Regions from separate parts of the Phyllobacterium sp. RCAM01083 genome, predicted to be linked through region 1. Evidence: riboswitches for the same ligand, from Rfam matches in the RefSeq annotation. Region 1 holds a riboswitch; each other region holds the start of a gene.
The links. A riboswitch is a leader RNA that binds a small molecule or an ion and turns the genes downstream of it on or off. The one in region 1 is predicted to bind thiamine pyrophosphate.

Region 1 (8,060 bases):
TCAGGAAACGCTGATCATCCTGGAAGAGAAGATCGGCCCCGTCCGCTGCGGCGTGAAACTCAGCAAGGCGGGAGCGTTTGCCGAATTCGATCTTCCCAAGCTGCCGGAACAGGTGCCGTATAATTCCGACAGGATCGCGCTGGCCAATGCCCTGCGTCTCGAACCCAAGGAGATCGGCTTCGAGAATCACGTTCCGACCATCTGGGATGCCGGCGTGCCCTACCTGCTGATCCCGATTCACGGGCTGGCGGCTGCCGGTCGGATTCGAATCAACCAGGACGCCATGAAAATGGCGGCACCGGTCATCGACGGGCGCCAGCTGCCCGTCTATGTCTATTGCCGCGAAACGACGCTGCACGACAGTAATTTTCATGCGCGGATGTTTGTCAGCGACGAAGGCACCTACGAGGACCCGGCAACGGGTTCCGCCACGGCGGCCTTTGCCGGGGCCATCCAGCATTTTGACCAGCCGCTCGACGGATTGTTGCGGCTGTGGCTGGAACAGGGCCAGGAAATGGGCCGTCCATCGCGATTGCGGCTGGAACTGGATATCGCCGACCAGAAGCTTGCCGGCGGGCGTATCGGCGGTTCGGCGGTCAAGACGGCGGAGGGACAGCTTTTTGTTTAAACAACTTATTGTTCAAAGCTGACATAAAGTTTTCAAGAAGGGCTGGACAGGCCGGTTTTGCCCCGTTATAGAGCCCCCACCTTCGGTCGTCAAAGCGGCTGACGGGCACATAGCTCAGTTGGTAGAGCAGCTGACTCTTAATCAGCGGGTCGTAGGTTCGATCCCTACTGTGCCCACCATTTCTTTGAAAAAAGGGCCGTATGGCCCTTTTTTCTTATATGCCTGTCCAGTATCGATCTACCCAAACTGCTAGAGGAGCTTTCCATGAGCATTCGTCGTATTGAAGTCGGTCCACGCATGAGCCAGGCCGTTATCCATGGCAACACGGTTTATCTCGCAGGGCAGGTAGGCACACCGGGCAAGAGCGTCACCGAGCAGACCAAGGATGTCCTGGCTTCGGTCGAGCGCCTGTTGAAGGAAGCCGGTTCCGACAAGTCCAAGATCCTGCAGGCGATCATCTGGATGGCCGACATGAAGGACTTTGCCGAAATGAATGCGGTTTGGGATGCCTGGGTCGATCCGGCCAACACGCCTGCGCGCGCCACCGGCGAAGCCAAGCTGGCGACCCCGGACTACCTCGTCGAAATCATCATCACCGCTGCCATCTGATTCCCTGCCAAATCCGCCCGACACGGCGGATTTGGCAGGGCGGCAGGTTCATCCCGGCGGAAATATTGAATTTGCCGGGATGAAATGAAGTGGATGTCAGTAAAACTGCTCCTGTGCACTGGATTTTTAGCGCGGGAATGAATAAAGTCCGCGCTTCTCGGGATTGCCGTTGTGGTAATTCATCAAACGCTTGTCTGATTGTGACGCTTACGCCCGCAAGACGAGACAAGCATGGGTAAGGAAAACGATTGCAAGTTCTCGTCCGTGACAACAATGTTGAACAGGCCCTCCGGGTCCTGAAAAAGAAGATGCAGCGCGAAGGTCTCTTTCGCGAAATGAAGGCGCGCCAGGCTTTTGAAAAGCCGTCCGAGCGCCGTGTCCGTGAAAAGGCTGAAGCCGTCAGCCGCGCCCGCAAGGCAGCGCGCAAGCAGGCACAGCGTGAAGGTCTGCTTCCTGGTCCGAAGAAGAAAGAACGCGTTGCCCGTCCAGGTGCCGCTACCAGCGATTTCAGCAACAACCGATAATCAATGACCGGAGTTTCCGGTCCTTGCAAAACGCGACAGAACCCGCACAGCGAGCCATGCTGGAGCGGGTTTCGTTTTGTGAAGACTCCGCCATAACTATCGTCTTCACATCGATATTACCCGGTTTCAAAAAAGTGCCTTCTTGTGCGCCGCATCACGCCGCGCCTATGCATGCTCCATGATATTCAAGCCTTATGGAGACCTTTCAATGGCACCCAAGCTCAACATCGTCCACGTCAGCACCCGTCCGGGCCGCGCCGGTCAGCCGGTTGCCAAATGGTTCCATGATTTTGCCAGCCAGGACGGCCAGTTCGAGCCGGTTCTGATTGACCTGGCGGATCTCAACCTGCCGGTTTTCGACGAACCCAACCACCCGCGTGCCCGGAAGTATGAACATGCGCACACGAAAAAGTGGAGCGCGCTGATCGAAGCGGGTGATGCGATCGTGTTCGTGACGCCGGAATATGACTATTTCGCTCCGCCGTCCCTGACCAATGCGATCATTTATCTCTGGCAGGAATGGAACTACAAGCCGGTCGGTTTCGTCAGCTATGGCGGCGTGTCGGGCGGCCTGCGCTCGGTCGAATCGGTCAAGGGCCTCATCGCAGGGCTGCGGATGGTTCCCATTCCCGAAGGCGTTCCCGTTCCGGCGTACCAGCAGTTCATCAACGATGAAGGCGTCTTCCAGGCCAATGAACTGGTGACGGCGAGCGCTAACACCATGATTGGCGAATTGCTCAAGTGGAGCAATGCGTTGAAGCCGCTGCGCGCGTCCTGATCCGGTCAAGGTGCCCGGAATCGACGGGGCGCCACACACACGATTTTACCGATTCGCTTGACAAATGGCGGATCGGGCGTTCAATTCAAGACATTCACCAGGGGGGTCCCGACAAGGGGCTGAGATTCTGCTGGCTTTTGCAGCGCAGTGACCCGTTGAACCTGATCCAGTTCATACTGGCGTAGGGACGGTGCGAAAGTCATGCGAGTCAGCCTCGGCACATCCGTATCCGGATTCGCAATCTCTTTTCATCCTTCCGGCACAGAACTGGGTTTCCACGCTTGATTGCTTAGGAGCCTGATGATGACCGTAATTACCCCAACCGTTTCGGCAGGACCGCTGCCGGCCTCGATCAAAATTTACAAACCCGGCCATATCCATCCGGATATCCGCGTGCCGTTGCGCCAGATATCGGTGCATCCGACAGCGGGCGAGCCGCCGGTGACGGTGTACGACGCGTCCGGGCCGTATACGGATGCCAACGCTGCGATTGACATCGCCAAGGGCCTGCCGCGCATCCGCGCAAGCTGGCTTGCCGGCCATGCCGACCTTGCCGCCTATGACGGCCGCCACGTCAAGCTGGAGGACAATGGCTTCGTCACCGGTGAACGGCTGACCCCGGAGTTCCCGGTGCGCAACCGGCCACTGCGGGCGAAGGGCGATAAAGCCGTGACGCAGCTCGCCTATGCCCGGGCGGGAATCATCACGCCTGAGATGGAATATGTGGCGATCCGCGAAAATCTCGGCCGCGACGCGGCGCGGGCGCAGCTGGAGCGCGACGGCAATTCCTTCGGCGCGTCGGTGCCGGATTATGTCACACCGGAATTCGTGCGCGAGGAGATTGCCCGGGGCAGGGCGATCATTCCGGCCAATGTCAACCATCCCGAACTCGAGCCGATGATCATCGGCCGCAACTTCCTGGTCAAGATCAACGCCAATATCGGCAATTCCGCAGTGACCTCCTCCATGGCGGAGGAAGTGGAAAAAATGGTCTGGGCCATCCGCTGGGGTGCCGACACGGTGATGGACCTGTCGACCGGCCGCAACATCCACAATATCCGCGAATGGATCATCCGCAACGCCCCCGTGCCGATCGGCACCGTGCCGCTCTATCAGGCGCTGGAAAAGGTCGGCGGCATTGCCGAAGACCTGACCTGGGAGGTCTATCGCGACACGCTGATCGAACAGGCGGAGCAGGGCGTCGATTATTTCACCATCCATGCGGGTGTTCGGTTGCATTACATCCCGCTGACCGTCGACCGCGTCACCGGCATCGTGTCGCGCGGCGGCTCGATCATGGCCAAGTGGTGCCTGCATCATCACCGGGAAAGTTTCCTCTACGAGCATTTCGAGGAAATCTGCGATATCTGCCGTGCCTATGATGTCAGCTTCTCGCTGGGGGACGGGCTGCGGCCGGGTTCCATTGCCGATGCGAACGATGCGGCGCAGTTTGCCGAGCTGGAGACGCTGGGGGAGCTGACGCAGATTGCCTGGGCCAAGGGCTGCCAGGTGATGATCGAGGGCCCCGGCCACGTGCCGATGCACAAGATCAAGGCGAACATGGACAAGCAGCTTGCCGTCTGCGGCGAGGCGCCGTTCTACACATTGGGACCGCTCACCACCGATATCGCGCCCGGTTATGATCACATCACGTCGGGCATCGGTGCGGCGATGATCGGCTGGTTCGGCACCGCCATGCTTTGCTATGTCACGCCGAAGGAACATCTCGGCCTGCCCAACCGCGACGATGTGAAGATCGGGGTGATCACCTACAAGATCGCCGCCCATGCGGCGGACCTTGCCAAGGGCCATCCGGCGGCGCAGGTGCGGGACGATGCCTTGTCGCGGGCGCGTTTCGAGTTCCGCTGGGAAGACCAGTTCAACCTGTCGCTCGATCCCGAAACGGCGCGGCTGTTCCACGACGAGACATTGCCGAAGGAGGCGCACAAGGTGGCGCATTTCTGCTCGATGTGCGGGCCGAAATTCTGTTCGATGCGGATTTCCCACGATATCCGCGCCGAAGCGCAGAAGGAGGGCATGTCAGCCATGGCGGAAAAATTCCGGCAGGGCGGCGATCTCTACATGCCGCTGACGTCCGCGGCTGTGCCCATTCCGGTCGGGGGTGACGATTTCTGATGCGCATTCTTGTCAAAGGCGCTGGCGTGGCCGGGCTCACCGCCGCACATGAACTGATGGCGCGGGGCGCAGACGTAACCGTCTTCGACCCGCGCCGCGACACGTCATCGACCGCCTCCTGGTATGCGGGCGGCATGCTTGCGCCGTATTGCGAGCGGGAAAGTGCCGATGAACAGGTGCTGGAACTCGGATTGAAGGCTGCCTCCTGGTGGGAGGCGGCCCTGCCGGGGCGTGTCGTGCGCAACGGCACGCTGGTGCTGGCGCCAGCGCGTGATGCCGGGGAATTGGACCGTTTCGCCTCGCGCACCTCGGGTTTTGCCGGCGTAGACGCGCAGGAACTGGGCAGTCTCGAACCCGACCTTGCGGGGCGGTTCCGCCGGGGGCTGTTTTTCCGGGACGAAGCGCATCTCGATCCGCGCCGCGCCCTGACGGCGCTGGCGGCCAAGCTGGCCGCATCCGGCGTTCGCTTTGAGAACGAGCGGGACGAGGGCAAATTCGACCGCATTGTCGACTGCACCGGTTATTCCACGGCCAAGCCGGATCTGCGCGGGGTGCGCGGTGAAATGCTGATCCTGCAAACCCGCGACATCGCGCTGGCCCGGCCGGTCCGGCTGATCCATCCGCGTTTTCCCGTCTACATCGTCCCGCGCGCCGATCACCTCTTCATGGTCGGCGCGACGATGATCGAAAGCGATGCGACGGGGCCGGTTACTGCCCGGTCGATGATGGAACTGCTCAATGCCGCCTACAGCCTGCATCCGGCCTTCGGCGAGGCAGCGATCATCGAGACCGGTGTCGGCGTGCGCCCGGCCTATGCGGACAATTTTCCGCGCGTCGAGCGCGATGGCCGGGTGATCAGCATCAACGGATTGTACCGGCACGGATTTCTGCTGGCGCCTGCCATGGCGATGCAGGCGGCGGCGATGGCTTTTGACTCGGAGAAGGTAGTTTGATCATGAGACTGATCGTCAATGGAGAGCCGCACGAGGTTGCGGCCAAAACACTGGCCGATTTGCTCGGCGAACTTGAGTATGAGGGCGAATGGCTGGCGACCGCGCTCAACGGCGAGCTGGTGCGGGCGACCGCGCGCGCTGCCGTGGCGCTGAATGAAGGCGACCGGGTGGAAATCCTCACCCCCCGGCAGGGAGGCTGAGCCATGCTGACCCTTTATGGCACCGAACTGTCCTCGCGCCTCCTGCTTGGCACCGCGCAATATCCGTCACCGGCGATCCTGATGGATGCGGTGAAGGCATCGGAAACCAGGATCGTCACGGTGTCGCTGCGGCGCGAAATGGCGGGCGGCAAGTCGGGCGACAGGTTCTGGTCGCTGATCCAGTCGCTCGGCGTGCATGTGCTGCCCAACACGGCGGGCTGCCACACGGTCAAGGAAGCGGTGCTGACCGCCCAGATGGCCCGGGATATTTTTGCCACCGACTGGATCAAGCTCGAAGTCATCGGCAATCACGACACGCTGCAGCCGGATGTGTTTGCGCTGGTGGAAGCAGCGCGGATCCTGACAGCGGACGGCTTCAAGGTGTTTCCCTATACGACGGACGATCTGGTCGTGGCGGAGCGCCTGCTCGAGGCGGGGTGCGAGGTGCTGATGCCGTGGTGCGCGCCCATCGGCTCGGCGCTTGGCCCGCTCAATCTGCATGCCCTGCGTGCCCTGCGCGGGCATTTCCCCGAGGTGCCGCTCATCGTCGATGCCGGTCTTGGCCGGCCGTCCCATGCCGCTACGGTGATGGAACTCGGCTTTGATGCCATCCTGCTCAATACTGCCGTTGCCAAGGCTGCCGACCCTATCGCCATGGCGACCGCCTTCGCCAAGGCGGTGGATGCCGGGCACATGGCCTTTCACGCGGGCATGCTAGAGCCGCGCGATGTGGCGGTGCCGTCAACGCCGGTTATCGGAAAAGCCGTCTTTACCTGATCAGGGCTGCTTGGTGGCGATGACGTGCAGCCATTGCGTCGGCTCACGGTCATAGCCGCTGCCCATCAGCACAGCGATATCGATGCCATGCCAGCGATCTTCGCCATAGGCCTGGCGCAGCCATTGCGGCGAGGGGTAGTTGAAGTAGCGGCCGAAGCGGTCACGGCCTTCGGCCGTACCGGCCTTGAAACTGGCAAAGAACCGTCCGCCGGGTTTGAGGGCGCGGTTGATGTGGCTGATGATATCGGGCAGGCCGGCGCGCGGCACGTGCAGCAGGCAGGCACTGGCCCAGACGCCGTCATAGGCATTGTCCGCGGCAATATGCTCGAACTGCAAGACATCGACGGCAATGCCAAGCCGCTTCTGCGCTTCGGCGGCGATCTCGGGCGAGCCATCCGTCGGCACCACGTCAAAGCCGCGGGCAAGCATATGCGCCGTGTCGTCACCGCCGCCGCAGCCGAGTTCCAGTATTCTGGCGCCGGGAGACAGCAGGACGAGGTAGGCGTCGAGATGGTCAAACGCGCGCGCCTGCGACTGGTTGGCGTAACGCACGGCTTCATCGGCGTAAAAGGCCAGTGTTTCCGGATCGTTGGCAGTCATGGTGTTTCCCGAGGGGTTAGAGCGGTTTGCGGCCATATTGGATCAGTTCTGTTTCCCGGATGGCGAGACAATCCACGCGGAAGGTAGCAAGGCCGATGTTTATCCATCGGACGAAGCTGCCTGACAAAGTGGGTGTCCGCCAGCCGGAAACCCGAAGGGCCGGGTGAATTTGGCCCAATTCCTGCGGGTTTTGACTTCGTCCGATGGAGAACATCGGTCTCGTCAAACCCCTTGACCTTGTCCGCAAATTCCCGCCGGCAGAACGATTCAATATGGCCGCAAACTGCTCTAACTGTCGAGCACGGCTGCCAGCTTGCCGCCATCGCCATAGGCGAGGCAATCGGCAATCGTGGTCTTATCAAGCACACCGCGCGTGACATTGGCGACTTCGCTGAAGACATGGCGGATTTCGCACTTGTCCTCGCTGTCGCAATCTTCGCAGCGCCGGTAGGCAATCTTGCTGAGGCATGGCAGGGGCGCAATCGGCCCGTCGATCAGCCTGAGGACCTCGCCGAAGGTGATGTCTTGTGCCTGCTTGAGCAGGAGATAGCCGCCCATCTTGCCGCGGCGGCTCATGACGATGCCCTGATGTTTCAGGTCGAGCAGGATTTGTTCCAGGAACTTCTTCGGAATGTTCTGTTCTTCCGCGATGTCCGAAATGAAAAGGGCCTTTTCGGCATCGGCTCTGGCGAGAACGACAAGCGCCCGGAGCGCATATTTGGCTTTCTGCGAAATCATGATTGTTGCCTGACCACCCTGTGAGATGCAGTCATAGTCCCTCGCGTGACATTTTCTAGTGCTAAAGTGTTAAAAAATGGAGTTTTTTCATGGCGGCCAAATGTCTTAAAAATGGCT
Region 2 (8,060 bases), 2.7 Mb from region 1:
AGCGACAGGGCCATGGCAAAGGCGAAGGCAACACCCATGGGCAGGCGCAAAGCCGGCCAGTCGATCAGGCGCAGCCGGTCCCAGCCGGTGATGCCGAGCTGGAGGCAAAGCCGGTTGTGGCGGCTTGCGGCCGTATCCCAGGCCGGGCGCAGGATGCGGAAGGCGAAGGGCACGGCCATGGCGGCATTGACGCCGATGACCATGACGGGCGCAAGGCTGAACGGGTTGATGGCATGGCGCGAGAGGATGAACCAGCCGGCGCCGATGACAATGGGCGGCACCACCATGATCAGGCTCGCCCCCAGATCCAGTGACCGTTCGAACAGACCCGGCGAAACCGTTCGCCGCCGGCTCTGCTGATACTCCCGGGCGATGACAAGCGACAGTGACAGCGCGAGGGAGAGCAGGGCCGCGGCCGCGCCAAGCACGATGCTTGTGGCAATGGCGCGCCAGACGATGGATTCGCTCATCAGGCGCGCCAGGTCGGCGCCAAGCCCGGAGACAACGGTTCCGCCCATGGGCAGGCCGACAAAGAGCAGTCCGAGGAGAATGATCGCCGTATTGACACATTGCGCTGCACGGCCCGGCCGCTCGAAGCGCCGTGTGGTCGTCTGGAGACTGAAGCCTTCGTCTGCCGGTTTGCCCGTCAGGCCGAGCAGCAGCAGCACGGCAATGGTCAGGCCCAGTTGCAGCAGTGTGAGCGAGACGGCGCGGGCAATATCGAAATCGAAATGCAGGGACTGGTAGATCGCCACTTCCAGCGTGGTGGCACGCGGTCCGCCGCCCAGGGTCAGCACGATCGTGAACGAGGTGATGCAGAGCATGAAGATCAGCCCGGCAATACCGGACAGATTGCGGCGGATGACCGGCCATTCGATCAGGCTGAAGCGTGCCCAGCCGCCCATGCCGAGCTGCGCGGCGAGTTTCCAGTAATCCGAAGGAATGGAATCAAGGCTTGCAAGCACGAGCCGGGTCGCCAGCGGCAGGTTGAAAAAGACGTGGGCGAGAAGGATGCCGGGAAGCCCGTAAATATTGGGTATGGTGTCCATGCCGAGGCTGCTGAAAGCAAAGGCCAGCAGGCCGTTGCGGCCATAGATGCTGGTGATGCCCAGCACCGCAACAAGCGCGGGTAAGGCCAAGGGCAGGGCAAACAGCCGCAGAATCAGCGCGCGGCCGGGAAAGGCGGGATGTTCATGCAAGGCGCGCGCGAGTGGAATGGCAAAGGCAACCGCAAGCAGCATGGACAGGAGCGCCTGCACCAGCGTGAACCGCGCCACCCGCCACAGATAGCTGTCGAATGCGGCAAAACCTTCCGTGCTGCCGCGCAGCGCTTCGGATGCGAGACTAAGCAGTGCGCCACCCGCAAGTGCCGCCAGAAAGGCGAGGGCGCATGCCCCCGCCCATGGTCTGAAACTGCGGATGGCAATCACAATGCTACAGGCTCATGGCCGCGAGCCACTCATCGATCCAGGCTTTACGGTTCTTGGCGACCTCCTCGGAGGGGAAGGCCAGGGTCTTGACGGGTTGAACAAGGGTTTCGAAGGCCGGGTTCAGCGCGTCGGTGGTTTTCGCAGCGGGATACATCCAGTTGTTTTCAGGGATCGCATCCTGAAACGCCGGGCTGGTCATGAAGGCAAGAAACTGCGCCGAGAGCGGGTTTTTCGCCCCGTTGACGGTCTGGGCAGCGACTTCGACCTGCAGGTAATGGCCTTCGCTGAACGAAATGGCCTTGTAGCGGTCCACGCGCTCGGCGATCAGGTGATAGGCCGGCGACGTCGTGTAGGACAGCACCAGCGGCGCTTCGCCCTTGGTGAAGAGACCATAGGCCTCCGACCAGCCGGGCGTGACGGTCAGCACCCGGTCTTTCAGCTTTGCCCAGGCTTCCCCGGCCTTGTCGCCATAGACCGACTTGACCCAGAGCAGCAGGCCGAGACCGGGCGTCGAGGTGCGGGGGTCTTCGATGACGATCTTCTGCTTCGGGTCGCCTTCGACCAGTTCCTTCAGGCTTTCCGGCGGGGTCTTCAGCTTCTCGGAATCGTAGATGACGGCGAAATAGCCGTAGTCATAGGGAACGAAGGTATCATCGGTGTAGCCGCCGGGGATGCTCACGGCGGAGGTGTCGATGCCATGGGGGGCAAACAGGCCGGTTTGCCTGGCCTCATAGGTCAGGTTGGTGTCGAGGCCGAGCACCACATCCGCCTTGGTTGACCCGCCTTCCAGCTTGACCCGGTTGAGCAGGGCAACACCATCGGCAACCGCCACGAATTCGACCGTGCAGGCACATTGCTTTTCGAAGGCTTGTTTGACCTTCGGGCCGGGGCCCCATTCGGCGGTGAAGCTTTCATAGGTGTAGACGGTGAGTTTGCCTTCGGCATGCGCGGTGCCAAGGGGAATGACGGCGAACAGAGCGGTCACCATGGCCGCTGTTTTTACAATAGTCTCGAATGGCCGCATCGGCGCCTCCTATCAGCAGTGTTCAAAAGGATTGGTGCGCCGGCAAATCTGCCGCGTCTAATCCCTCCGCCGGTACAAACCGGATCAGGTTCCGCGGGTTGGCAGGGTTTCCCCGTGCGCCTCTCAGCCGGTCCATGCGACCGGCACCCCGTTAGAGCGTGACAAGGATAGAGGTTCGGCCGGAACCGTGCAAGCGGTCGATGCTTATGAAATCTTTATGTTTTGCCGGTTCTGCCAAATCGAAAGCTGATACTGGCGCGCCTATTGTCCCCAGCGAAAACATCCCGTGCGGCTGTTTTCCGATGGAAAGGGTCAATCATGTTTCGTGGTCACGGTTTTTATCATTCCCATGTCAGGGTGCAGCAGAACCCGGCTTCCCAAAACGCCCGCCGCAAGGCGATCCTCCTGCGTCCGCGCCGGCAGAAATTCATCCCGGAGCTTTATCCGAGCCTGTTTCTGGCCATCGGCGTGGCGATTGCCGGCATGGCCGCGATTGCACTCGGGCGCTTCGTTTAACCTCGAATCACGGATGCCCTGTGCGACCGGCTTGTGCCATGCTATGGCCGGTGCATGAGCAAATTCGTCCTTCTTCTTGGTGGAACCGTTCACGTCACCGACCGTCTCCGGCATCTCATTGCCGGGGCGCGCGTTCTTGCGGCCGATGGCGGCATTGCCCATGCGCAGGCGCTGGGCGTTGAACCCGAGTTGTGGCTGGGCGATTTCGATTCGACATCGCCTGAACTTGCCGAACGCTATGCGCATGTGCCGCGTTCGGTTTTTCCGGCCGCCAAGGACATGACCGACGGCGAACTGGCACTCAACGAGGCCTACCGGCTGGGCGCCACCGAAGTGATCCTGTGCGGCGCCTTTGGCGGTGAACGCACCGACCACACCCTGCTGCACCTGACCATGGCCACCCGCCATGCGGCGGAAGGCCGGAAGATCATTCTCTCCAGCGGAAGCGAGGAAGCGCATCCCCTGGTTGCAGGAGAATATGCGTTCGATTTTGCCGATGGAACGGTATTCAGCATTGTGGCCTTTACGTCCCTGCGCGGATTATTTATCCATGGTGCGCGATGGCCGCTGGAAAATATGGAACTTTCTTTCGGTTCATCGCTTACAGTGTCGAATGCCGTGTGTGGAAATCTCCACGTATCGCTTCGTTCAGGCAATGCAGTCCTGATTGCTGCGCCGTAAAATTGCGAACCGCTTGTAAAACAACGCGGAAAGTGCAATTCTTGCGGCACAGCATTGGGGACGCAAGCTGGTTAGTTTAGTTTTGAAACGGGAGAGGTCTTCCATGTTGAAAAGTTTGTCGACAGTAGCAGTTGCCGCACTTCTGGCATTTTCGGTAGCCGGTTGCACAACAAGTGAGCAGCGTACGGCGGGTTATGGCGTTGGCGGTGCAGCACTTGGTGCTTTGGCTGGTGGTGCAATCGGTGGTGGCCGTGGCGCACTGGCTGGTGCTGCCATCGGTGGTGTTGGTGGTGTTGCTGTTGGTGCCGCAACGGCCAACAATGATGGCCGCCGTTACTGCACATATGAAAACCGTTACGGCGAGCGTTATCGCGCGCCTTGCCGCGGTTACTAATCCTTCCCCATTAGGGAAAGCGGAACAGGCCGGGAAACCGGCCTGTTTTTGTTTGAGGCTGCCGGGGTGCACGGGCTGATCTTTGTTCTGCCGCATTAAGCCCGCACGATATGGCCGCTATATTCATGTTGAGAGGATTGACTAATGAGTTTTCGTTTGACCGCCATTGCGGTTTCCGCGCTTCTGGCCATGTCATTGGCCGGTTGTGAAACGAGCGAACAGAACCAGCGGGCCGGGACGGGCGCGTTGATCGGCGGCGGTGTCGGCGCACTCGCCGGACAGGCACTCGGACACAATACCAAGAGCACCGTGATCGGTGCGGCCGGCGGCGCGCTTCTCGGTGCGGCTGTCGGTACGGCAACGACGCCAAGCGGTAGCGGCAACGGCAATCAGAATCTTTGCCGTTATCAGCGGCCCGATGGCAGCATCTACAACGCCCCCTGCGAAGGCAATGGCGGCCGCGGCGCTGCCTATGGCGGATACAACAACAACAACGGTTACAACAACGGCGGCTACTGAGCGGCGCGTTGCTGAACGGATCCAGACAGGCCGGTTTTCCGGCCTGTTCTGTTTTATGCCATAAAGATATTTGACAGCGGCGCCAATCTCGCCGACAAGCGCCCGTCGGCACAGATGTCCGGCAATTGCGCTCCTTTTCCAGAACTGAAAAACCCATGGCTCCACCCCTTCTTCGTCTTGACCGGATTGCATTGACGTTTGGCGGCACGCCGCTCCTCAGCGATGCGGCGATTTCCGTCAGCGAGGGCGATCGCATCGCCCTTGTCGGCCGCAACGGGTCCGGCAAGTCGACGCTGCTCAAGATCGCGGCGGGCTTCATCACGCCGACCGACGGCGAAGTGTTCCGCCATCCCGGCGTCACCGTCCGCTATCTCGCCCAGGCGCCCGACATGGAAGGTTTTGCCAATGTCCGCGACTATGTCGAGGCAGGTCTGGGACCGGCGGACGATCTCTACCGCGTCAGCTACATTCTTGAACATCTCGGCCTGACCGGCGAGGAAAAGCCGGACAATCTGTCGGGCGGCGAGGCGCGGCGTGCGGCGCTGGCCAAGGTTCTCGCCCCCCAGCCCGATATCCTGCTTCTCGACGAGCCGACCAACCATCTCGATCTGACAACCATTGAATGGCTGGAAGGCGAATTGCGTCAGATCCGCTCCAGCATCGTGGTCATCTCCCATGACCGGCGGTTTCTGGAAAACATCAGCCGCTCGACGGTCTGGCTTGACCGCGGCGTTACGAAACGGCTCGACCAGGGTTTTGGCGCCTTCGAGGAATGGCGTGACAAGGTGCTGGAGGAGGAAGAGCGCGATCTGCACAAGCTCGGCCGCCAGATCGTGCGCGAGGAGCACTGGTTACGTTACGGCGTTACGGCACGGCGCAAGCGCAACATGCGGCGTCTCGGCGAACTCCAGTCCATGCGCGGGGAATTCCGCAATCATCGCCGTGCGCAGGGAACCGCCGTCCTGAAGGCCAGCGATGCCAGGGAATCCGGCAAGCTGGTGATCGAGGCCGAGCATCTGGTCAAGGCCTATGGCGAGCGCGTGCTGGTCAAGGATTTCTCCACGCGCATCCAGCGCGGCAACTGCGTCGGCTTTGTCGGTCCGAACGGTGTCGGCAAGACCACGCTTCTCTCCATGCTGACGGGCCTGCTTGCCCCGGACAGCGGTTTTGTGCGCCTTGGCACCAATCTCGAAATCGCCGTTCTGGACCAGAAGCGCGACAGTCTCAACCTTGACCAGACCCTGTCCGATTACCTGACCGACGGGCGCGGCGAGAATGTCATCGTCAACGGCGAACAGCGCCATGTGGCGTCCTACATGAAGGACTTCCTGTTCCAGCCGGAGCAGTTGCGCACGCCGATCCGCGAACTGTCGGGCGGCGAGCGGGCGCGGCTCATGCTGGCGCGCGTCCTGGCCCGTCCGGCCAATCTGCTGGTGCTCGACGAGCCGACCAACGATCTCGACATGGAAACGCTCGACCTCCTGCAGGAGCTGGTGTCCGGTTTTGCCGGAACCGTGCTCCTGGTCAGCCATGACCGCGATTTCCTCGACCGTACCGTAACATCGGTGATTGCGCCGGAAGGCGACGGGCGCTGGCTCGAATATGCCGGCGGCTATACGGACATGCTGGCGCAGCGCAAGGAAGCGCTGGCGACGCGCAAGGAGCTGAAGACGGCCAGGTCACAGGCCGCAACCGAAGCCGCCGGAGAGAAAACCGCAGTGCAGCGCGAGGAAAAGCGCAAACTGTCGTACAAGCAGAAATTCGCGCTGGAAAACCTGCCGGGCAAGATGGAGGCGCTGCACGCCGACATCCACAAGCTCGAGGCAAAGCTTGCCGATCCGAACCTTTTTGCCAAAAACCCGCAGGTCTTCAACAAGACCGTCGAGGAAATAGGCAAGAAGCGGCATGATCTCGAGCGCTTTGAGGAAGAATGGCTCGAGCTGGAAATGCTGCGCGAGGAAATCGAGGGCTAGAGCCTCACCTGTTCAGCCAACGCGGCAGGATCAGGTCGCCTTGGGCGCAATCTTGGCAGCGAGGTTTTCGATCCGCGTGGTGACTTCGGAAAGAACGCCGGTAATGGCCGTGTCGTTCTTGTCCGCCCTCTGCAAGGCTTCATCGCGGCTCTTGCGCAGGGCGTCCGCCTCGTTTTCAAGCCCTTTCACCCGCATCTGCAATTCATGCAGCTCGTCCGTGATCATGATGCCGGCCATCACGGTCAGGCGCAGGTCGCCGATCTCACCGAACGACGATTTGAGGTGCGTCACGTAACGGTCGAACCGCTCGGCCAGACCGGTCAGATGCTGTTCCTGGCCTTCGTCACAGGCCATCCGGTAGGCTTTGCCGTCAATCGTAACTGTTACAGTGGCCATGGGCGTCTCTTTCAGCTGATAGCGGTATTACCGGTCCAGTACGGTGCGAATGGATTCCATCGCCGTTACGAGACGGCGGGAGACTTCCTTGTTGGCGGCTTCCAGACGTTCCGCACGTCCTTCCGATGCGTCCAGCTCCTGGGCCAGCCTGCGCCGGTCCATGTTCATGCGCTGGACTTCTTCCTCGGCTTCGGCAAAGTCACCCTCCTGCTCAAGGCGCATGTCAACCGCGTCCTCGAGATGAGCCAAGGCTTTTGCCAATCGTTCCAGAACCTGCTTGAGGGTGGCTTCCGGTGCCATTTTCGCGTTTCCCCTGTGTGTCGCTCTTTTACGCGAATCGCAAAAAGAAGAACAGCTTATGCGCCGAAGTCTAGAGGGCACATCAACGTCGCGTCAATCAATCCGCGTTGTCACAGTCCAGTCATGCACCGATAATAAGCGTCTGCGACGAAAGAGCCTGCTTTTCGAACGCCTCAATTTGACTTAGGTTTTATTGACTCCCTGATGACACCTGCTATGTGTCGCGTGCCTTTTGGATCTTGTCTGAACCGGCGTCCAGAAACGGCATTTCCTATCCTCTTCGAAAGACGGTACACATGACCAATTCTGATAAATCCAACCAAATGGCCAATGCAATCCGCTTTCTGTCGGCCGATGCAGTGGAGAAGGCCAATTCCGGCCATCCCGGTCTTCCCATGGGCGCAGCTGATATTGCGACCGTTCTTTACACCCGTTTTCTCAAGCACGATCCGAAGGCGCCGCATTGGCCCGACCGCGATCGCTTTGTCCTTTCCGCCGGACATGGCTCGATGCTGCTCTATTCAGTGCTTTACCTCTCGGGTTACCAAGACATCACCATCGACCAGATCAAGAATTTCCGCCAGCTCGGCTCGCGCACGGCCGGTCATCCCGAATATGGCCACGCCGCCGGCATCGAAACCACCACGGGCCCGCTCGGCCAGGGCCTGGCCAATGCCGTGGGCATGGCACTGTCCGAACGCATCATGAATGCCCATTACGGCGACAAGCTCGTCGATCACCATACCTATGTGATCGCCGGTGACGGCTGCCTCATGGAAGGCATCAGCCAGGAAGCCCTCGCGCTTGCCGGTCATCTCAAGCTGAAC
Region 3 (8,060 bases), 2.1 Mb from region 1:
CCATCGGCAACGCCTGTCACCGTCCGCGCAACGCCGGCACTATCCGTACCGGCAGCCGGGCCAAAGAAGACCTACGGCGATTTCGAGCGGTCGCTTGGCCGCAACTGGCCCGTGTGGATCGGCGGCGTGGCGCTGTTCCTTGGCGGTATCTTCGTCGTCCAGTATTCCATCGAGAACGAGCTGCTCGGCCCCGGTATCCGGCTCTGCCTTGGTGCGATTTTCGGCCTGCTGCTTCTGGGCGCGGGTGAATATCTGCGCCGCAAGGAAAAGCCGCTCGGCCTGTCCGTCGAGGGCCCGGACTATATCCCGGGTGTTCTCACCGCCGCGGGATCAGCGGCTCTCTTTGCCGTCGTCTATGCCGCCCACGGCATTTACGGCTTTATCGGCAGTTCGACCGCGTTCCTTGCCCTGGGCGCCGTTGGTCTCGCCACCCTTGCCCTCGCCATCAAACACGGTCCGTGGATTGCCGGCCTTGGCCTTATCGGCTCCTACCTGACACCGGCCCTGGTCAATGCGCAGGCACCGGCCCCTTACAGCTTCATGACCTATCTGTCGGTCGTCACGCTCGTCGCCGTTGTCCTCGCCCGGGCGAAGGCATGGCTGTTGATCGGCGGCGCGGCGATCCTTCTCGCAGCGATCTGGGGAGCGGCCTATACCGGGTTCGACCCCATGCCGAATGGCGGGGCCCTTGGCTTGTTGACGGTCAGCCTGCTGGCCCTCTCCGTCTTCAGCCATCTGAAGCCGGGCGGCTACACCCTGTTCGACCGCACAGAGGAGCCCTGGTACGATCCTATCACCATGGCGGGTGCCGCCGGTGCGATTCTTCTCGGTCTTGGCTATGTCTCGCACGATCTCTTCGGGCTGGCGTCGTCGCGCTATCTGGTCCTGGCAACACTGATTATTGCCGTGTCGGCATTGGCACCGCTCCTGATACGCCGGGCCCTGCCCTTTCTTGTTCCAGCCGCCCTCATCGCGCTTGTTCCGCTCTCCCTCGCGGATATGCATCACTTGCTGGACAGCGGCTATAACGGTTCGGGATTGTCACTCTACGATCCGGCGAAATATCGCAGCTTTGCCATTGTCATCGCACTTGCCTTCACCGCCATCGGTGTTCTCGCCGCAACGGTGCTTGCGCGGCTGCCAGATATCGTGCGCGGCCTTGCCTATGCGGCGCTGGGAACCGCCGTTCCCTTCGTGATGATCACAGTGATGCTCTATATCTTCGGCAACACACCGGCCGCAACCGAAGAAATACTCACCGTCGGGCTCGCAATCACCGGCTTCGGCGCTGCGACATGGCTGACGCGCCTGTGGAACGACGATGTGAAGCCGGCATCCCCGGCCTGGCTGTTTGACGCCGCATCCGTCGGTTTCGCTGTGCTCGCCCTTTTCGTGGTGTTCGACCCGCAATGGCGTGTTCTGGCCGCCTGCGCCCTGGCGGTTGTCTATGCCTTCGCCACACGAACCCGCCTTGCACCGGTGCTGCGCTTTGCGCCGGCGGTGTTTGCCGTTGTCATCCTCGGGCATATTCTCTTCGATCCGACGATCGTCGGCAGCGACCGCCTGTCGACCACGCCGTTCTTCAACCAGCTCCTGCTCAATTACGGCGGCTTCTTCGCGGCCATGATCGTTGCGCAGCTCGTGCTGGCCAAAGGGACCAAGGACACCGCCTACCGGCTTGCACAGGCCCTTGCCGTGCTGGCAGGCTTCGTGCTCGTCAATATCCTCGTCCGCCACTGGATGAATGGCGGCACGCTCGACAGCGGCGGCGATGTAACGTTGAGCGAGCAGTCACTCTACACGCTCATCGCACTCGGCGGATCATTGTCGCTGATGATGCTGAGCCGGGGCGGCCAGGACTGGCTCTACCGCATCGCCGCGCTCATTGTCGGTTACATCGGCATCCTTGTGGCCGTGACGCAGCATTTCATTCTCCTCAATCCGCTGTTTGACGGCTCGGTCGGCGGCGGCCTGATCTTCAACAGCCTGTTCATGGGCTACCTGCTGCCGGGCCTGCTGGCGGCCCTCGTGGCGCTCAACGCCTTCGGCGAACCGCAGATAAAGCTGTTCGGCCTGCCGCTGGTCATGGCGCAGGCCAACCGCCCCCGGCACTACGCCATGGCCTTGGCGATCCTGTCCGGCCTCATGCTGTTCACATGGGTGACGCTCACCATCCGGGTGTTTTTCTGGGGCAGCAGCATTCATCTGTGGAAGGGTGTGGACTCGATGGAAATGTTCACCTATTCGGCCGTCTGGCTGCTGTTCGGCCTTGGCCTCTTCGGATTGGGCGCGTGGCGGCAGAACAGGCCATTGCGCCTGATCTCGGCACCGATCGTGTTCCTTGTCATCGCCAAGGTCTTCCTGCTCGACATGTCGAACCTTGAAGGCATCCTGCGGGCCCTCTCCTTCATCGGATTGGGTCTGTCACTGGTTGGCGTCGGCCTGTTCTACCAGCGCATTCTCAATGCAGGGGCGGCCGCTACGCCGCCCACCAGCGATGAAAATGGTGCACCGGGCCGCGCCCCTGACCCACATTGAGCCCGTCGGCGGCAGCCATGGCTGCCGTCAGATAGGCTTTCGCCTCGCCGATTGCCACCGGCAGATCAAGACCCTTGGCCAGCCCGCTGGCAATCGCCGCCGCCAGGGTGCAGCCCGTGCCATGGTCATGGGTAGTGGCGAGCCGCGGTCCGTCGAAGCGCGTGACAGACGCACCGTCGAACAGAAGGTCGGTACTGAGGCTTGTGTGCCCGTGACCACCCTTGATCAGCACCGCTGCCGGGCCAAGCTTCAGCAGCAGCTCCGCCTGCCGCGCCATCTCCCGTTCGGTTTCCGCTACGGGGGTGCCGGTCAGCAATGCGGCTTCCGGCAGGTTGGGCGTGAGCACAAGTGCCAGCGGCAGGAGCTGTTGGCGCAGCGCCTCCACCGCCTCCGGCTGCAAAAGCCGATCGCCCGATGTTGCCACCATCACCGGGTCGACGACCGCCTTGCGCTGCCAGCGGTTCAAGGCTTCCGCGATGGCGTCAATGGTTTCGACCGTGGAAACCATGCCGATCTTGATGGCCCCGACCGCTATATCTGAGAGAACGGCATCGATCTGGGCGCGGATGATAGCCGGGCTCAGGTTCTCGATGGCGGTGACGCCGCGGGTGTTCTGTGCGGTGATCGCGGTCAGCACGCTCGTGCCATAGACACCGAGCGCCGAGAACGTCTTGATGTCGGCCTGGATACCGGCGCCACCGCCGCTGTCGGAACCGGCAATGGTCAGGGCAATGGCGGTCATGCGGTTGCCCTCAATGCCTCGTCGACGGCATCGCGAAGCACCTGTGCGGCGGCGCGCGGATCCGCCTGACGGAAGATCGCCGAAATCACCGCAACCCCATCGGCACCCGCGCGAATAGCCAGCGGGACCCGGCCGAGATCGATGCCCGCGATGGCGCCGACCGGCAGATCGGGCTTTGCCGCGCGGATGATGGCTGCCAGCCGGGCAAACCCGTCAAAACCGATCGGGCCGTCGGGATTGTGCTTGGCAGGGGTTTCGAACAGGCCGCCCACGCAGGCATAGTCGATGGCAGAGCTTATGGCCACCTGCGCATCGGCTTCATTCTTCACCGTCAGGCCGATGATTGCATCGGGGCCAAGCAGCGTGCGGGCGTCGGCGACCAGCATGTCCTCGCGCCCTATGTGCACACCCTCGACACCCGCCACCAGAGCGACGTCGATGCGGTCATTCACAAGCAGGGGGATGCCTGTGCCGTGCAGGGCCGCATGGATGGCACGGGCGCGCTCCACCATCTTGCGCGTCGGCGAATTCTTGTCGCGATACTGGATGATCGTGGCGCCGCCCCGCGCGGCCTGCAAAGCCAGGGCACCCAGATCGGCATCACCGCCGATGGCATCGACATCGACAATGGCATTCAGGCGGAAATCTACTTTTGGCATGGTCTTTTTCTCCGAATAAATCGTTTCACTGCAGTTCAACGGCGAGGTCATCCACCTTGGGCACCGATTTGATCAGCCCCGCCTCGTGCATAAACACGCCGAGCCGTTCATAACGGCTGCGGTCGAGGGCCGCGGGACGCTTGGCAAAACGCGGCAATGTATCGATCCATGCCTGCCGGTTCAGCGCATTGTCGAGATCGGGATAGGCCTTGACGAACAGCGACCAGGACTCATCGGGATGGTTGGTCAGATAAATCGCTCCCTTTTCCACGGCGCCGATGAAACGTTTCAAACGGTCGTCTTTCGCCAGATCGGGATGCGTCAGGAAGATCAGCTCGTCATAGACGGGCACGCCATGCTCCTCGGGAAAGAATGCCGTTCCCTTGTGGCCTTCCTGCGCCATCTGCGTCAGCTCGAAATTGCGGTAGCCGCCCACCGTGGCATCCACCTGATTGGCGATCAGCGATGCCGACAGGGCGAAGTTGACATTGATCAGCTCGACATCTCCCGTCTTCAGGCCTTCGGATTTCAGCATCGCGCCAAGCATGGCATCCTCAAAACCAGCCACGGAGAACCCGACTTTTTTGCCCTTCAGGTCCTTCAGGCTCTTGATCGGGCCATCGGCGAGGACGGTCACCGTGTTGAGCGGCGTCTCCACCAGGGTGCCGAAACGCACCAGCGGCAGGCCTTCATCATGGCTGAGATAGAGGTTGGGCTGATAGCCGATGGCGATGTCCGCCTGCTTGGCCGCCACGAGGCGCGGCGGCGCTGCCGGATCGGCTGGCGGGATCAGATCCACATCCAGTCCCGCTTCGCTGAAGAAGCCCTTTTCGCGGGCAACAACCAGCGGTGCATGATCGGGGTTGACGAACCATTCCAGCAGGACAGACAGCTTGTCTGCCGCCGCGGCGGGAAATGCGAGGAGAGACAAGGCGGTTAGCAGGATGATGGCGGGGGCAAACGCACGGCGGCGAAACATGGGCATTCCTTTATCAACGGGACGGGTAAACGGAGCGGTCATGATGCCTGCACCCAGGGCGTGAGACGTGCGGCGAAGGCATCGACGAGGAAACGCAGAACGATGGTCAGAACGGCGAGGATGATGAGGGCAGCAAACAGCGTATCGGTCTGCATGCGGGCATTGGCCTGCAGCATGACGAAGCCCAGTCCGCGCGAGGCACCGACCCATTCGCCGATCACGGCGCCAATGGGGGCAAAGACCGCCGCAACACGCAGGCCCGAACCGAGGCCGGGCAAGGCGCTGGGCACACGGATGAGGAACAGCGTCGCCAGCGGCGAGGCCTGTGTCAGGGCGGCGGCATCCAGCAGGTCCTGACTGGTCCGGCGCAGTGCATCGGCAAAGGACGAGGCGACGGGGAAGAAGATGATCAGGCTGGCCATGACGACCTTGGACGCAAGGCCGAAGCCGAACCAGAGAACCAGAAGCGGCGCAATGGCAAAGACCGGAAGCGCCTGCAGGACCAGCAGGAGAGGCCAGACGATCTGGCCGAAACCCGGCAGGCCGGCCACCAGAAGCGCAACAAGGATTCCGGCCATGGCACCGAAGAACAGCCCGAGCACGATCTCAAGCACCGTGATGGCGGCGTTGCTCAGGAGATAATGCTGCTGCTCGACCAGGGCGGCAATGACAGAACCGGGGCCGGGCAGGATGAAGCGCGGCGGCTGCAGCATCCAGACAGCGAGCTGCCAGCACGCAAGCACGGCCAGCAGGGCTCCGGCGATGCGGACGAGCATGCGCATGGCGGGCCGTCACAAACTCGGCGATTGGTGGTTCAGCGAAAACGGCATCTGCAGGACTCCATCAAACGTGTGGAGATCCGGATATGTGCGAAGACAAGGCAGAGTGCGTGAAGAATGCTCAATTCCCGTTCCTACGCCGGCATAACCCGGATCAGGTTCAAGGGTCCAGCTCGACGCTATCTCAGCACTGTACAGTGCCCCCCTCGGAATGAAGTCATGATGGAGCGGCGGCGGCGTAAAGTCAATCGCGCCGCACAGGGATTGCAGACATCAGTTGATCAAGCGGACATTTTCGTTGTCAACGGCTTTGCAGGCCGTGACAACGGTATAGAAAAAGTCCTGCTGATCCCAACCACCGCCGTCTTCCCATGCATGCTGATGGGTACCGGTACAGCTCAGAATATCAAGGATTGGTGGTATTGTGCCCTTCGGCAATTGCTTCCCATCAACAAACAGATAGTACACTTGGTCTTTATCATTTGTTTTCAAGGTCGCGTCGTATTGGGTCTTCGTGGAATCAGTAACGCATTGTACATATCTGTTGTTGGTGTCCTTGTTTCTCTTACCCAGATCGCAGCCATCCTGTTTGACGTCCATTTTCAAATAGAGATCTTTGTACCCGTCAAGATTGATTGTCGTCATCTGATTCTTATTGGGAACAGTGGTACCGGTCCCCCGCCCGTTAGCGCCGCTGTGATCATAGGGGTTGTACACAACTGTTCCCAAAGCCTTCTCGGTGCCGTTTAGCAACACCCCAACAATGGTCACACGTTTGAACCAATAGCCGTAGACATCGCCAACCGTAATGGAAGCGCTGCTTGGTTTGAGCGGCGCAAGGGCGGTGGCGGTAACACCAATCTGGACTGAGTTCTGGTTCAGCAACGACATGAAGAGGGTATTGGTCTGCCCTCCCAGATTGACGGTAACCTTCTGGTCCTTTGCACTGAAATTGACACTGACAGTGCTCGCCTTGGCGCCAAGATTGGCCCGCAAAAAGGCCCGCGCCCTGTCCTCGGCCGCCTGTGCATTGCCACCAGTGAAGATGGAGGCACCGGCCAGCGCCGCTGTGTCAGCGGCGTTCTGCAAATTGACTCTTTCATTTGAGGCAACGGTATAGTCAAGGGCAAGACCGGTCATGCCCATAAGCGGCACAAGCAGCAGACCGAAGGTCAGTGCCGTGGCCCCACGCTTGTCTCTCAGGAATTGTTTGAATTTGCTCATAGCCCGCTCCGGTTGTTGAGCGAACCATGAAGGCCATGCCGTAAATGCCTGCTTAGCAAATTCGTTCAGATTGTCTCAATCTGCGATAAGTCGTGCACCATGGTAAAAATCCGATAAAGCACGACCTAGGCAGCGGGTGCACCCGGCCGCACAAAACCCTCGCTGGCAACGAGCAGATTGCGCGTATAGGCCTGTGTCACCTTGCGGGCGGCAAGATCGGCGGCGGAAAGGCGCTCCACCTCGGCACCGCTCTGCATGACCATCAGCCGGTCGCACATGTGAGTGACCACAGCCAGATCGTGACTGACCATCAGGAAGGTCAGCTTGCGATCGCGGCGTATCTGTTCCAGCAGGTTCAGCACTTCGGCCTGTACGGATGCATCGAGCGCCGATGTCGGTTCATCGAGCAGCAGGATCGACGGCTCCAGGATCAATGCCCGGGCGATGGCGACGCGCTGGCGCTGGCCGCCGGATAGCTGATGCGAATAGCGGAAGCGGAAGCTGGAGCCGAGGCCCACCTCGTCGAGCGCGCGCAGGATTCGCTTTTCAATGTCGGTAAATCCGTGGACCGCCAGTGGTTCGAGCAGAAGCCGGTCGACGGTCTGGCGCGGGTGCAGCGAACCATAGGGGTCCTGGAACACCATCTGCACTTCACGATAGAACGCCTTGGTGCGCTTCTTGTCCAGCAGCTTGCCATTCACGGTGATCGAGCCGCCGCTGGTCGGCGCCAGCCCGGCAACCGCCCGCAGCAATGTCGATTTGCCGGAGCCGGATTCACCGACGAGCCCGAAGGATTCACCGGGCATCACATCGAGGCTGACACCCCGCAAGGCGCGGAAACGGTCGAACGTGACTTCAAGCTTGTCGACGACAAGCGCTTTGACAGGAGATGTCGTCATGCCGCCCACTCCGGCTTGCGATCAAGGACAGGGAGAGGATGGGTATCGGCACCAATTTTCGGCATGCAGTTCAGAAGCCCCTGCGTATAGGGATGTTTGGCATTGTGCAGGTCCTTGGCGGCGATCTCCTCGACGATATGGCCCGCATACATGACGATGACCCGGTCGCAGAACGACGAGACCAGCCGCAGATCGTGCGAAATGAAGATCAGCCCCATGCCGCGATCGCGCACCAGATTG

Region 2: it holds a riboswitch for thiamine pyrophosphate, as region 1 does, so the genes downstream of both, thiB (thiamine ABC transporter substrate binding subunit) here and thiC (phosphomethylpyrimidine synthase ThiC) in region 1, are expected to answer to the same signal.
Region 3: it holds a riboswitch for thiamine pyrophosphate, as region 1 does, so the genes downstream of both, ACZ25R_RS19490 (ABC transporter permease) here and thiC (phosphomethylpyrimidine synthase ThiC) in region 1, are expected to answer to the same signal.

What each region holds. Positions count from the first base shown of each region.
Region 1 covers NZ_JBVFZN010000005.1:520,138-528,197, forward strand. The annotation lists gene ACZ25R_RS09185 (PhzF family phenazine biosynthesis protein) at 1-628, shown strand, start outside; tRNA gene ACZ25R_RS09190 (tRNA-Lys) at 732-807, shown strand; gene ACZ25R_RS09195 (RidA family protein) at 893-1,237, shown strand; gene rpsU (30S ribosomal protein S21) at 1,486-1,761, shown strand; gene ACZ25R_RS09205 (NADPH-dependent FMN reductase) at 1,970-2,539, shown strand; TPP riboswitch at 2,629-2,745, shown strand; gene thiC (phosphomethylpyrimidine synthase ThiC) at 2,843-4,675, shown strand; gene thiO (glycine oxidase ThiO) at 4,675-5,628, shown strand; gene thiS (sulfur carrier protein ThiS) at 5,631-5,828, shown strand; gene ACZ25R_RS09225 (thiazole synthase) at 5,832-6,605, shown strand; gene ACZ25R_RS09230 (class I SAM-dependent methyltransferase) at 6,606-7,205, opposite strand; gene ACZ25R_RS09235 (RrF2 family transcriptional regulator) at 7,494-7,943, opposite strand.
Region 2 covers NZ_JBVFZN010000005.1:3,265,788-3,273,847, forward strand. The annotation lists gene thiP (thiamine/thiamine pyrophosphate ABC transporter permease) at 1-1,430, opposite strand, end outside; gene thiB (thiamine ABC transporter substrate binding subunit) at 1,435-2,418, opposite strand; TPP riboswitch at 2,499-2,615, opposite strand; gene ACZ25R_RS22870 (hypothetical protein) at 2,773-2,970, shown strand; gene ACZ25R_RS22875 (thiamine diphosphokinase) at 3,025-3,651, shown strand; gene ACZ25R_RS22880 (hypothetical protein) at 3,755-4,045, shown strand; gene ACZ25R_RS22885 (YMGG-like glycine zipper-containing protein) at 4,190-4,564, shown strand; gene ACZ25R_RS22890 (ABC-F family ATP-binding cassette domain-containing protein) at 4,720-6,537, shown strand; gene ACZ25R_RS22895 (cell division protein ZapA) at 6,568-6,933, opposite strand; gene ACZ25R_RS22900 (DUF4164 domain-containing protein) at 6,961-7,233, opposite strand; gene tkt (transketolase) at 7,530-8,060, shown strand, end outside.
Region 3 covers NZ_JBVFZN010000005.1:2,570,389-2,578,448, forward strand. The annotation lists gene ACZ25R_RS19470 (DUF2339 domain-containing protein) at 1-2,538, shown strand, start outside; gene thiD (bifunctional hydroxymethylpyrimidine kinase/phosphomethylpyrimidine kinase) at 2,480-3,280, opposite strand; gene thiE (thiamine phosphate synthase) at 3,277-3,939, opposite strand; gene ACZ25R_RS19485 (ABC transporter substrate-binding protein) at 3,965-4,918, opposite strand; gene ACZ25R_RS19490 (ABC transporter permease) at 4,957-5,700, opposite strand; TPP riboswitch at 5,812-5,914, opposite strand; gene ACZ25R_RS19495 (TadE/TadG family type IV pilus assembly protein) at 5,971-6,921, opposite strand; gene ACZ25R_RS19500 (ABC transporter ATP-binding protein) at 7,047-7,820, opposite strand; gene ACZ25R_RS19505 (ABC transporter ATP-binding protein) at 7,817-8,060, opposite strand, start outside.